4 regions of the Parabacteroides sp. AF17-3 genome follow, and region 4 is predicted to be linked to each of the others. Evidence: riboswitches for the same ligand, from Rfam matches in the RefSeq annotation. Region 4 holds a riboswitch; each other region holds the start of a gene.
The links. A riboswitch is a leader RNA that binds a small molecule or an ion and turns the genes downstream of it on or off. The one in region 4 is predicted to bind cobalamin.

Region 1 (3,163 bases), on a different contig from region 4:
TCGCCACATAGCCGATCATCACACCGATAATCAATAGCGTCACATTCCCTTTTACCTTCTGCGAAACATAAACGATCAGTGCCATGACAGACAAGGAACCGACTATGGCCGCAATGGATAAGGCAATCTCCCCCATAAAGCCCAGCTTACTCAACGCCACGCCTCCCAGACTTCCGCTCAGTAAAACAACGAAGGCAACTCCCATACTTGCACCGGAACTGATACCCAATACAGAGGGGCCGGCCAACGGATTGCGGAATACGGTTTGCATCTGAAGCCCGCTGATCGCTAATCCGGCTCCGGCGACTAATGCCGTTAAGGCTTGCGGAAAGCGTGATTTCCAGATAATATTCTGCCAGGTGACCGGTTCGTCGCCATTGCCGCAGATGATATTCCAAACCGAATGGAAGGGTATAGAAACAGAGCCCAACACCAGATTCAGAAACAACAACACGACGATCGAGACAAAGATCACAAACATCAGGAAAGTGTTAGAATACTTCATCGTACCCATTTATTTAAGTAAATCATAATAGACAGGCGTATGATCCGGCAGTAGATTCGGATGGAAGATATGCAATAAATCGCCCAGCACCACTTCCGGCTCGGTCGGCATGCTTTCGTAAAAAGGTTTTTCCCTCATGTTGCAATAGATCACTCCTTTTTCCTTGAAGGCACGGAAGTCTGCATAACGGGGATCCTGATCTTTCAGTGATTTATAAGTATATATTCCCGGATAGCTGTTTACGATACGCCAGTAGTCGGCTTCGTCGGCCTGGTTATAGACGGTCTCGAAGTCGAGCGTCACACCGCCGGAGCGATCGTCGTCTTTCAAAAAGTAATCAGCGCCGGCATCTTTGAAAAGTTGTGCAAGGAAGCTCTTTCCTCCTACTGCATACCAGTTACCACCATGTATTTCGCCACTGAACACGACAGGACGTTTCTGCACTTTACCTTCGGCTGTCAGCTCTTTCAGCTCGTTGTAGCGGTTCTCTATAGCCGAGAATTTTTCATTGGCTTCCTGCTCTATCCCGAGTAACAAACCGACGAACTTGATCCATTCAGCCTGCCCCAGCGGTGTCATTTCTTTATATCCCAGATGAGGAATCAGAGGGATACCGATATCTTTCATTGTTTCATAGCCGCCACGCTTAAAAGGTGAGATCAGAATCAGGTCGGGATTGATACTCATGATCACCTCATTATCGAAGTTGCCTTCGATCCCGATCTTTGCCGTCTTTCCTTCCTTCAGCTGATTATTGATAGTCTTATTAAACAGATGACGCGTACTCGTAATGCCGACAACCTTATCCTCCGCTCCCAACTTAATGAAATTGGATAATTGCAGGGAAGTCATACAGATAGCACTACGTACAGGTGTTTCGATAACCGTATAATCCGCATGAATCCCTTCCGGCTTCGTCCCCCGGGGAACCAAAGCATACAGGAAATGCGTACTTTCTTCATTCTGCGGATCATGTATATCCACCAGCATATAATCATCTTTATAGGTCAGTTGAAAACCTTCGGCATGCTTTGGTGTCACCTGAACCCGGCTATCCGTCATAGTCGTTTGTTGTGAAGAAACATTCTTTTTCTCCTGTTGATTTCCTTTCGATGCACACGACGTAACCAATAGTGCAACCAGGCAACAACCTGCTAAATACTTGTTCATATTCATATTATTTTTATCCGACACAAACCGTCCGAACCCACGAGGACAATCGCTATGTGAAAAATGGCAGGTCTTCTGACTTACTTCCATCCCGAAAGCCTTCCCGGCGAGGCTGTCTCTCCGCCAGTGGCAAAAGGTGTTATCGGGATGTTACTGAAGTTTTACAGCAGCGTGGACTGTCCGGGATTTCCACCCGGTTCCCTTTTAATCTGTCTCCATGAACAGGAGTTTTACAGAACCTATTTCGATCGCAAAAGTAATAAGAAGTTTGCAACTTTGCACTATTTTCAGCACATTTGCACCCCAAATAAAAACAAGAATAAAATGACTTACCCGATCAGTTTCGTATCATTAGGTCCCGGCGAACCGGAACTTATCACAGTGAAAGGTCTCCGACAACTTCAGAAAGCAGATATTATCTACTGCCCCGCCACCCGTAACAGGCAAGGTGAAATCCTCTCACGTGCCGCCGATATCGTACGTGCACTGGAAATAAACGAAACTGCCATCCGCTGCTTTATGCTTCCCATGAGCAAAGACCGCACGGAAGCCTGGAAAGCCTACGACGCCCTCTACAACGAAGCCGCCGCAAACTATGCGGAAGGCAGACAGATCGTTATCGTAGCCGAAGGCGATGCCGGCTTCTATTCTTCCATCCAGTATATATATGACAAGTTTATAGAGACGGGAATCGACGTTCAGCGTATTGCCGGAATCCCCGCCTTCATCGCTGCCGGAGCATTGGCCGGCTTGCACATTGTCAAACAGGAAGAACAGATCATTGTTATCCCCGGCACTCCTTCCGCAGAAGAATTGTCAGAAAAGATAAATGCCGGATACGTGATCGTCATTATGAAACTGTCGCAATGTGTGGAAGCCGTACATGCATGTATTCGCAAGCATCCGCAGACACAATTCCATTATTTTGAAAATGTAGGGACGGATAAAGAATACTACACCTCCGACCGGCAAATCATCGCAGAGAAATCTTTCCCCTATTTCTCACTGATGATCATACAATAAAAAAATTACTATCCCAATTATTGTATCGCAAAAACTATACGGATTCTATGATACCGTTCAGACGGTTCATATGGTAGCGGAGCGACTGGACAGATTCCCAGTTCTGATGCCCCGACTTGCACAACTCACGTGCACTCACTAATACTCCTGAAATGTGACTGCTGATCTCTTCAATCTTTTTATTCGTTTCATTATAAAGAGTTTCAGTCTCTTCCGGTGAATAGATAGAAGCAGATTGTGCCAACGATTCAAGTAACTTCATCTGATAGACTCCGGCCCTGGGGATCAAGTTGCTGATGGCATAATGATGAAGATCCTGGATTTCCTTCTGCTTGGTGGTATCCCAACCGACATTATTCATACTCTCCGAAGAACCCATCTTCGAAAACATTCGAATACCCAAACAATCTGCAATTGTTTTAACCCATGATCCTGTCTCTGTTTCTCTTGAAACGACGCCTGTCA
Region 2 (3,163 bases), on a different contig from region 4:
TCACTGCCGGGTCCGATACCGGCTACGATTATTTTACCTGTGCTCATTTATAGCTTTGAGTTATTGATTCTGATACATTCGGTTGTAATCATGCAGACACAAAGATAATCTATTTATTTCGTACCGGTAGACTTTTGACGGTTTTGTTCTTAAAAATACGTTTCCGGGCTTTGCGTTTGAGTTGCAGGTATTGCAGCCAGGAAAATACTCGTAGTAACACAACAAGTAAAATAACACCTGACAGAATATAACAGACTAAGGGAGTTGACATTCTCCCCTCAACAAAAGTATTATCCCCACCCTTACCAAGGGATAATAACACATACAATTTGGTCATCATAATTTAATAAGAATCTGTATTTTAACAATACAAAGGTAGCCTATGCTGCAGAAGGGGAATATATATAAAATCACATATAAAATATATAATCTGATATTCTTTCAGCTGTTTAGTTTCTTCTTTAATTCTTCGGGGGTAAGTCCGAATTGTGTTTTACAGAACTTATAGAAATGAGAATGTGAACTGAAATCGAAATCGTCGATTATACTTTTGAAATCTTCACCTTCCGTTGTCAGGCATTTTAAAATCCGTTTCGCCTTTTCATTCAGTAACCACTGGTAGGCAGGAATACCGAAGTTTTCTTTGAATTTGACCCGGAAGGAGTTTATCCCATATCCCATCAGATTGGCCAGTTCTTTGACATTCTTTACTTTCATATAATTTTCCGCTACCTGTTTTTCGAACTCAGACGGGTGATTGGCCAGCAGATAGAAAAAATGACCTAAATCTTTACTGGGGTAGACTGTTTTGAGAAGATAGAACAGTTCCTCTCTTTTGGCAAGATATAAGTTGTAATTCAAATAATTATTCTCCAGATACTGGATGAGAAGTTTTAAAAAGCTGTAGAGAGGTTCGATTATCTTTAGTTCTATCCATTCAAACGAGGATTCGGGTAACAGGTCATATTGAGCCCGGAAACGAAATAACTCATCGATAGTCAGACTATCGAAGGTGAACGCAAGAATTTGCGAACATGGAGTAATTTCATAGGTGTATTTTTCATGCCCTTTAAGAAAGAGCATATGCGGTTCGCCAATGGACTTCGTTTGAGTATGTGGAGAATATATTTTTACTGATCCGTCCAGTATGAAGAAAATCATATTATTATATAGGTAAGATTCAGTTAAATCTATTCCTTCGGGCTTTATGAGAAGATCAAAGCCTGCATGTAATGACTGACTGTTAGGTATTTCAGAAGGCGCGTTATTAATCGTACTTTTCATGTTTTTGTTTGGATTTAGTTGTTGTTTTACACTCCATGTGAATGTATATGCAAAAAAAATACAATGTTCCAGTTTGTTATGTATACAAAATATCATTTTATGTATATATTTTGATATAAATAAAAATGCAAGTAAAGATGGTAAATAATTAGTTGATAATAGATAAAATGTCTATTGTTATTGCTCCTTTAATAATGTAAAAGTTCTGGTTGTGTAAATTAGAATTTCAAGAATGTATTGATATAAAAAACCGGCCTTTCCCCGTATGAGGAAAGAGGCCGGTTTTCATTTGTGACTCTGTGACGGATAATGGGCGTTTGGTCCGTCAGTCTTTTCCAGCAGCGTATTGCTTCTTTTTATCCATGATATCGACCATTTTGTGTTTGGCCGCAAAACGGGCATGTTCGATGAAGATGTCCTGTATGTCGGGATTCTGTCCCAGACCTTCCATCAGGACGGATACTTCGTAACCGTTGTCTCCCAGCTCCTTTTTCCAGTCGCCTGCTATATCATTGTTGACATGGTCGCCGGCAACGAACATGAAAGGCATGAGCATGACTTTCTTTACACCGCTGGCTTTGAGCTTGGCAAGCATCGTATCGAAAGTGGGATAACCTTCGATCGTTCCGACATGGAAGTTATCATAGCCTTTTGCTTTCAGCATATAATCGGTCACTGTCTTCTGCAACATACCGTGTGCAAAAGACATACTCATTGAACAACCTACAAGAAAGGCTGTCAGCAGACATTTCTTTTTCATTGAAAGAGATTTGTTTTATGTTCATAATAGCCCTCCTGGCCCCGGGAGAACGGATTTGTCTGTCTGGCAGGTTTCCTGACTTGCCCGGAAAACGACCTTCCCATCCTTGTCACGGACAGTGGTGTAAGCATGTTTTCCTTTTATAGCGGGCTTCACAGTAGCGGGCACTGTTCCGGATTCTCACCGGATTCCCTTTTATACGACAACCGGAGGCTGGCGTATCACCAAAGCGGGACAAAGATAGAAATTTATTTAAAATAAGGGAGCTTTTATAATCTCTTAATTGAATCTCCCGCAACAACTTTCTCATGGATTGTGTTCCATTTACCACAATAAAATCGGACATGGAATATGTCTTACTATTAACGTCAAATAATTGTATATATGGAGTGGTTTGCTGATTTGCTCAAACACTATCCGGAACTGGCTATCTTTCTGACACTGGCTTTCGGTTTCTGGATAGGTAAATTTAAGATAGGTAAATTTTCCTTGGGAACAGTTACCAGCGTATTGCTGGTCGGTGTATTAATTGGACAGTTGCATATCGATATTGGGGCACCCATTAAATCCGTATTCTTTCTTCTGTTCCTTTTTGCCGTGGGATATAGTGTTGGTCCGCAGTTCTTTCGCGGGCTAAAAAAGGAGGGACTTCCGCAGATGCTTTTTGCCGTACTGATGTGTTTGTTCTCTCTGTTTGTTCCCTTTTTGCTTGCCAAGCTGATGGGATACAATGCCGGAGAAGCGGCTGGATTGCTGGCTGGTTCGCAGACGATCTCTGCGGTGCTGGGAGTAGCGGAAGATACGATCAACCAGAGCGGGTTGAGTGCGGCAGACAAAACATCCATGATTAATGTGATGCCTGTAGCTTATGCTGTCTGTTATATTTTCGGTACGGCCGGTTCTGCCTGGCTGATGAGCGATGTGGCTCCCCGTTTGCTGGGCGGACTGCCTTCGGTAAAGAAGGCTTGTAAAGAGCTGGAAGCAAAGATGGGTACCGACGATGAGAGCGAGCAACCCGGTTTTATGCCGGCAGCACGTCCCATCACTTTCCGCGCTTATAAGATCAGTAATGACTGGTTCGGGGCAGGCAAGACCGTACAGGAGCTGGAAGATTATCTG
Region 3 (3,163 bases), on a different contig from region 4:
CTGCTCGACAGATGTTGCGTTGATATAATCCTTGACAAATAACGTACTCTCCCATCTTCCGTCGAAAAACGACTGGTTGTAGGTCAACCCGAGGATATGTTTGGTTAAAACATCATTGGTCGGTTCAAATGTTTCATCAATATCGTCGCGGCGATTGTTTCCGGTACGGTTGAGTAAATAGTTCAGGCTGAAGGAATGATGGCGGTTGATAGTATAATCAACACCTCCGCGGAAAATTGTCAGAGGCCGGTCATAATGACGCATGGATCGTCCGCGACCGTTGATCTCATTACGGGACGACGGGGTAAAACCGCCGTCCCAGTTATAAATACGATAGGCAGTATCAACAGTCAGCGAGCGATCCCAGGTATGGGATAACGATGCACTGGTATTGATCTTATCAAAACGCTTCTGATAACGGGCTGAAATATTCCAAGCACTGCCGCGACGCTCTGCATCTCCGATGACCTTAGTCTGGATAGAACCGGTCTGCAACTCCTTATCTACTTTGGAATAAGAGCCGGAAACAAAGAAAGCATCTGCCCAGGACTTATCGACAAAGCCGGCTTCAAGTTGCCCCAGCAAGGAAAAATAATCATCATGGAACCGTTTGCGGTTGACTTCAATATAGTTACGGCTATCTGCATCCCAGACCTCGACACCTTTCATCATATAATCATTTTTCGAGTAATTGACACCGACAGTCGGTTTCATGATCAATCCAGTCTTCGGCTCTACGAACTGACCATTCAGATCAGCCCGATGCGTGTGAAACGAGCCGATGCCGTAAGAGGCATCGAGATAATTTTTCTTGTCTTGATTGGTGATGATGTTGATAGCTCCTCCCAAAGCATCGGCCCCCAGGCTGGCAGGAACTACTCCTTTATATATCTCGACCCGGTCAATAATATTTACAGGCAAATTGGCCAGTGAAATACCGCTACCTTTTGCATCCAGCGGCATACCGTCAATAAAATATCTCACCGAATTACCCGACAGCCCGTTAATGGAGAGGTCAAAATCGGAACCTACCCCTCCTTCTTCCCTGATCTTGATGCCAGCTGTCCGGTTAACCATTTCGTTCAGGTTCTTCAAGGAACTGATCTGTGGTTTTATATCCAACGCATTGACGGTCAGGGCACCTTCCTTGACCTTCTGTGTTTTCGATTTGCCATACACCTCAACAGTGTTCAGGGTTACGGAATTTTCTTCCATAACGAAATCGAGCGTTTTGTTTCTACGGATATCGAGAATTGTTTTTATTGTATTATAACCCAACAAGGTAATTATAAGAGTATGCTTTCCGGGTTTCAGACTTAGTGAATAGCGCCCCCGGTCGTCGGTATATGTCCCTGCCGTCGTATTTTCGATGGCAACAGTAACCATAGGAAGCGGAGCACCATCTTCTCCCCTCACCTCTCCGGACAGCGTAACCCTGTCTTGCGCCGCAAGACTTACAGGGAACAAACAAATAAACAACAAAAATACATGTATGAAACCTCTCATCCCATCAAAAACATTATATATTAACGACAGGCTTTCGATAAAACAGAATGGACCACATGAACAGTCGGAACTCCCTACCAAATACAGTCAAGTCCTTACTTACATGTTTTTCAGCCTTATTCCTCGAAAGCTTAAAACTACTGATTCTGGCAGGTCTTCTGACTTACTCCATCATTGAACGTCCTTCCCATTCATTGCGAACAGTGGATTGAGTTGTGTTCAACGACTTTGGCGGAGCTTACAGCAGCGGGTCTGTTCAGGATTTTCACCTGATTCCCTTTTCATCACTTTTCCGTAGAACTGGATTTGTGACACCAAAACCGAGGACAAAGGTAAAGATTATTTTTAAACAGTACCCTATTTTTTATAAATGATCGTAGATTTGTATTAATGGAACGAACTATTCTTTACTTTTGTCAGCAGAATATAATTACATAGCAAACATTTAATAATATGAGCAATTCATTCAAGCCGGCAACTTTGTGTGTGCAGGGTGGCTGGCAACCTAAAAAAGGAGAACCTCGCGTTCTGCCTATCTATCAGAGTACTACCTTCAAGTATGAGACCAGCGAACAAATGGCGAAACTGTTCGATCTGGAAGAGAGTGGTTATTTCTATACCCGTCTGCAAAACCCGACCAACGATGCCGTAGCATCCAAGATCGCCGCTTTGGAAGGTGGTGTGGCAGCAATGCTGACTTCATCGGGACAGGCTGCCAACTTCTTTGCCTGTTTCAATATCTGCGAAGCCGGCGACCATATCGTAAGCGCAACCGGTATTTATGGCGGGACATACAATCTGCTGTCCGTTACCCTGAAAAAGCTGGGCATCGAATGTACATTCATCGACCAGGATGCCAGTGAAGAAGAAATCAGCAAAGCGTTCCGCCCGAATACGAAGTTATTGTTCGGCGAAACGATCTCCAACCCGGGAGTGATGGTACTGGATATTGAAAAGTTTGCCCGTATCGCTCACAAACATGGCGTTCCATTGATCGTCGACAATACATTTGCCACACCGATCAACTGCCGCCCATTCGAATGGGGTGCCGATATCGTTACGCATTCTACGACCAAATATATGGACGGACATGCGACTGCCGTCGGAGGTTGTATCGTCGACAGCGGTAACTTCGATTGGGAAGCGCATGCAGACAAATACCCGGGCCTCTGCCAGCCGGATGACTCCTATCATGGCCTGACTTACACAAAGACATTCGGGAAACTGGCATATATCACCAAGGCTACCAGCCAGTTGATGCGTGACCTGGGTTCTATCCAGTCTCCGCAAAATGCTTTCCTGCTGAACCTGGGACTGGAAACATTGCATCTGCGTATGCCGCAGCATTGTAAAAATGCACTGGCCGTAGCTAAATGGCTTCAGAATTGCGACAAGGTAGCCTGGGTAAACTATCCGGATCTGGAAGGAAATAAATATTACGAACTGACAAAGAAATATCTTCCGAACGGTTCATGCGGTGTCCTGTCATTCGGACTGAAAGGCGGACGCGAGGTAGCTATCAAGTTTATGGACAGTTTGAAGCTGGCTGCTATCGTTACTCATGTGGCCGATGCCCGTACTTGTGTGCTTCATCCGGCAAGCCATACGCATCGCCAGTTGACCGACGAACAATTGAAGGAAGCCGGTATCGCTCCGG
Region 4 (3,163 bases):
GGAGGCGGTGGCGATATCCACACCAAAGAAAGTCATCAGGCAGAATCGGCAGGCATGGCCTACGGCAGCCAGCAAGGCAATGTAAGGAAACGCCCGCATAGGTGGGTCGGAAATCGCACCGAAACCAATACCTGCAATGGCTGCAAAAAGTCCGTCTAAAAGAATATCCAATACTATCATATCAAATTATTTTTTACCATCATTAATGTGAAAGAAAGCCCGATCGCGATACAGATAATCAGCATCAGTGCATTGACCAGCCGGGCAAAACCGGTCAGTATATACCCTTCGACAATATCGATGACCCCATTGATCAGCGGTACGCCCGGTATCAGGAACAGGACGCTCGTTGCCAGTGCAATGTCCGAGGTCGTGTCGAATATCAACGCTGTAGAGGCACAAAGCGATGCAATAAAGGCCGATACCACGAAGATTATGTAATGATTGAATTTCCGTATCTGCATCTGTTGTTTCAGGAAAAAACCGGTGATAGTCGCAGAAAAGACAATCCCCATCGAAGTAATATCTCCCCCGAACAGGCGGCAGAAAGAGGCATTGGCAAAACCTACCAGTATCAGAACGAAAAGCGGATCGATGTGCGGGCTGGCGATAATCTCCTCATATTTATCTTTTAATTCTTCCAGCGACAAATGTTTGTCATACGTTTCCCAACTCAGAGCGCTCAGTTTGGCGTTCTTCTCGAAACTTATCGGAAGGGCGGGGATATCGATCACCTCGCTGTATGTTTCTTTCGTATCATTGTCGGAGATCGTCAGAATAATATTTTTCTGAAAAATGCTGATTTTAACATCAGCGCCATATGCTTCTCCTATTCGTTTGGAACTCCGGACTACCCGGGATGTGTGTACCCCGCATCCCATCATATGGGCGGAGTACTCTGCGATGAATTTGGCTACGGGTAGCAAAGATTCATTTCTACTCATGTCGTACTTTTTATATATGAACCGGATTCTATTCCGGAATGTTTCTTTTTGCTGGCTGAAAAACGGGCGATAAACCTAAACCGGGGCGCAAAAGTATAAAAAACTTATTTTATATCATTGTTTTGTCTTTTATTTTTGTAGTTTTGCACCGAAATGGTTCTGTATTTTTGATTCTGGAAATACAGATTAAAAGGGAATCGGGTGTAAATCCCGGACAGTCCCGCTGCTGTGAAGCTCTAATAACATTCTGAAAACAACTTATGCCACTGACATGTGTCGGGAAGGCTTCAGGATGGGAGTCAGTCAGAAGACCTGCCGTTCGTTAAAGGCTCATATCCTCGTGGGTTAGGATACGGGTTCGAAATGATTGTTTATTCTAAATTTATCAGATTTATGGAGAAAGATTGTCCGCGTTGTGGGGACTCTTTTGTTTGTCGGGTAGATGATATATCCGCCTGTCATTGTGTGCCTGTGAAATTGGATGAACTCCAGCTTGCTTATGTGAAGGTCCATTATCCGGGATGTTTGTGCAACTCCTGTTTGAATGAGATCAAGAAATATTTCTATGCCTGTGAGGTGAATCCCCGTTATAAACATTTAAAGCATTGATATGATACGGAAGATATTAATTGCAAACCGTGGCGAGATCGCCGTACGTGTGATGCATTCCTGCCGGGAGATGGGAATACAGTCTGTGGCTGTTTTTTCGGAAGCCGACCGGGCAGCACGACATGTACTTTATGCTGATGAGGCCTGCCTGATAGGGCCTGCTGCATCAAAAGATAGTTATCTGGATATTGAAAAGATTATCCAAGCGGCAAAAATTCATAAAGCCGATGCCATTCATCCCGGTTATGGTTTCCTTTCGGAAAATGCAGCTTTTGCCCGCAGATGTAAAGAGGAAAATATTATTTTTATTGGCCCGGCTGCTGAGACGATGGAGGCGATGGGCGATAAGATATCAGCCCGTAAGCGGATGATCGAGGCTGGTGTGCCGGTTGTTCCGGGAACGCAACAACCGTTGCTGGATGCTGCCGAAGCCGTTCGGATATGTAAGGAAATCGGTTTCCCCGTTATGCTGAAAGCCTCTATGGGAGGCGGAGGAAAAGGGATGCGACTGATCTATAAAGAAGAAGATGTGGTGGAGGCTTATCATTCTGCCCGTTCGGAATCGTTATCGTCTTTTGGTGACGACACAGTTTATCTGGAGAAATTCGTAGAGGAACCTCATCATATCGAATTTCAGGTATTGGGTGACAATCACGGGAATGTAATCCATCTTTGCGAACGTGAATGTTCCGTTCAACGCCGTAATCAGAAAATCGTGGAGGAAAGTCCGTCTCCGTTCATCACTCCCGAGTTAAGAAAAAATATGGGTGAAAAGGCTGTTGCTGCGGCAAAAGCTGTCAACTATTCCGGTGCTGGTACCATTGAGTTTTTGGTGGACAAACATCGGAATTTTTATTTTCTGGAAATGAATACGCGTCTCCAGGTGGAGCATCCGATTACCGAGGAAGTTTTAGGCGTCGATCTGGTAAAAGAACAGATTCGGGTGGCTAACAACGAACCACTCCATATCCGCCAGGAGGAGATCGTCCAGCGCGGACATGCCATTGAATGCCGTATCTGTGCAGAAGATACAGAAGCCGGTTTTATGCCTTCTCCCGGTGTCATTAAACAATTGACAGAGCCGAACGGCATCGGTGTCCGTGTAGACAGTTATGTGTATGAAGGATATGAAATACCGGTTTATTACGACCCGATGATCGGAAAACTGATCGTTTGGGCGACAACGCGCCAATATGCGATCGAACGCATGCGGCGGGTATTGCATGAGTATAAGATTACCGGGTTGAGAACGAATATCGGTTACTTACGTCGGATTATGGATACATCCGACTTTGTGCAGGGAAAGTATGATACTTCTTTTATTGAAAAAAATGCCGGACAATTGCAACATCCCGTAGAAGAGGGTGGAACAGAGACTGAAAATATAGCTATGATCGCTGCCTATATAGATTATCTGGTCAATCTGGAGGAAAACAGATCCGGTCAGGCTTCCGACAATCGTCCGATCAGCCGCTGGCGTGAATTCGGATTACAAAAAGGAGTCCTGCGTATTTAATAATCGGCACATTAGCACTATTGAATAATTATTATTTATGGAAATACATATTGGAAAAAGAGTTGCGGATGTTTCGTTGGTCAGTAAAGATGGG

Region 1: linked by a shared signal. The riboswitch ahead of DWW91_RS16055 (ABC transporter substrate-binding protein) and the one ahead of DWW91_RS13290 (cysteine-rich CWC family protein) in region 4 are both predicted to bind cobalamin.
Region 2: linked by a shared signal. The riboswitch ahead of DWW91_RS16005 (sirohydrochlorin cobaltochelatase) and the one ahead of DWW91_RS13290 (cysteine-rich CWC family protein) in region 4 are both predicted to bind cobalamin.
Region 3: linked by a shared signal. The riboswitch ahead of DWW91_RS16855 (TonB-dependent receptor) and the one ahead of DWW91_RS13290 (cysteine-rich CWC family protein) in region 4 are both predicted to bind cobalamin.

What each region holds. Positions count from the first base shown of each region.
Region 1 covers NZ_QTMM01000011.1:231,888-235,050, forward strand. Annotated here, with positions in the region: gene DWW91_RS16050 (iron ABC transporter permease) at 1-505, opposite strand, end outside; gene DWW91_RS16055 (ABC transporter substrate-binding protein) at 515-1,675, opposite strand; cobalamin riboswitch at 1,723-1,933, opposite strand; gene cobI (precorrin-2 C(20)-methyltransferase) at 2,000-2,698, shown strand; gene DWW91_RS16065 (hypothetical protein) at 2,733-3,163, opposite strand, start outside.
Region 2 covers NZ_QTMM01000011.1:220,115-223,277, reverse strand. Annotated here, with positions in the region: gene cobJ (precorrin-3B C(17)-methyltransferase) at 1-47, opposite strand, end outside; gene DWW91_RS16010 (helix-turn-helix domain-containing protein) at 442-1,284, opposite strand; partial or broken gene DWW91_RS16005 (sirohydrochlorin cobaltochelatase) at 1,610-1,969, opposite strand; cobalamin riboswitch at 2,092-2,288, opposite strand; gene aspT (aspartate-alanine antiporter) at 2,429-3,163, shown strand, end outside.
Region 3 covers NZ_QTMM01000012.1:195,075-198,237, forward strand. Annotated here, with positions in the region: gene DWW91_RS16855 (TonB-dependent receptor) at 1-1,506, opposite strand, end outside; cobalamin riboswitch at 1,637-1,840, opposite strand; gene DWW91_RS16860 (O-acetylhomoserine aminocarboxypropyltransferase/cysteine synthase family protein) at 1,960-3,163, shown strand, end outside.
Region 4 covers NZ_QTMM01000009.1:46,683-49,845, forward strand. Annotated here, with positions in the region: gene DWW91_RS13280 (threonine/serine exporter family protein) at 1-180, opposite strand, end outside; gene DWW91_RS13285 (threonine/serine exporter ThrE family protein) at 177-944, opposite strand; cobalamin riboswitch at 1,082-1,279, shown strand; gene DWW91_RS13290 (cysteine-rich CWC family protein) at 1,338-1,553, shown strand; gene accC (acetyl-CoA carboxylase biotin carboxylase subunit) at 1,555-3,069, shown strand; gene DWW91_RS13300 (biotin/lipoyl-containing protein) at 3,107-3,163, shown strand, end outside.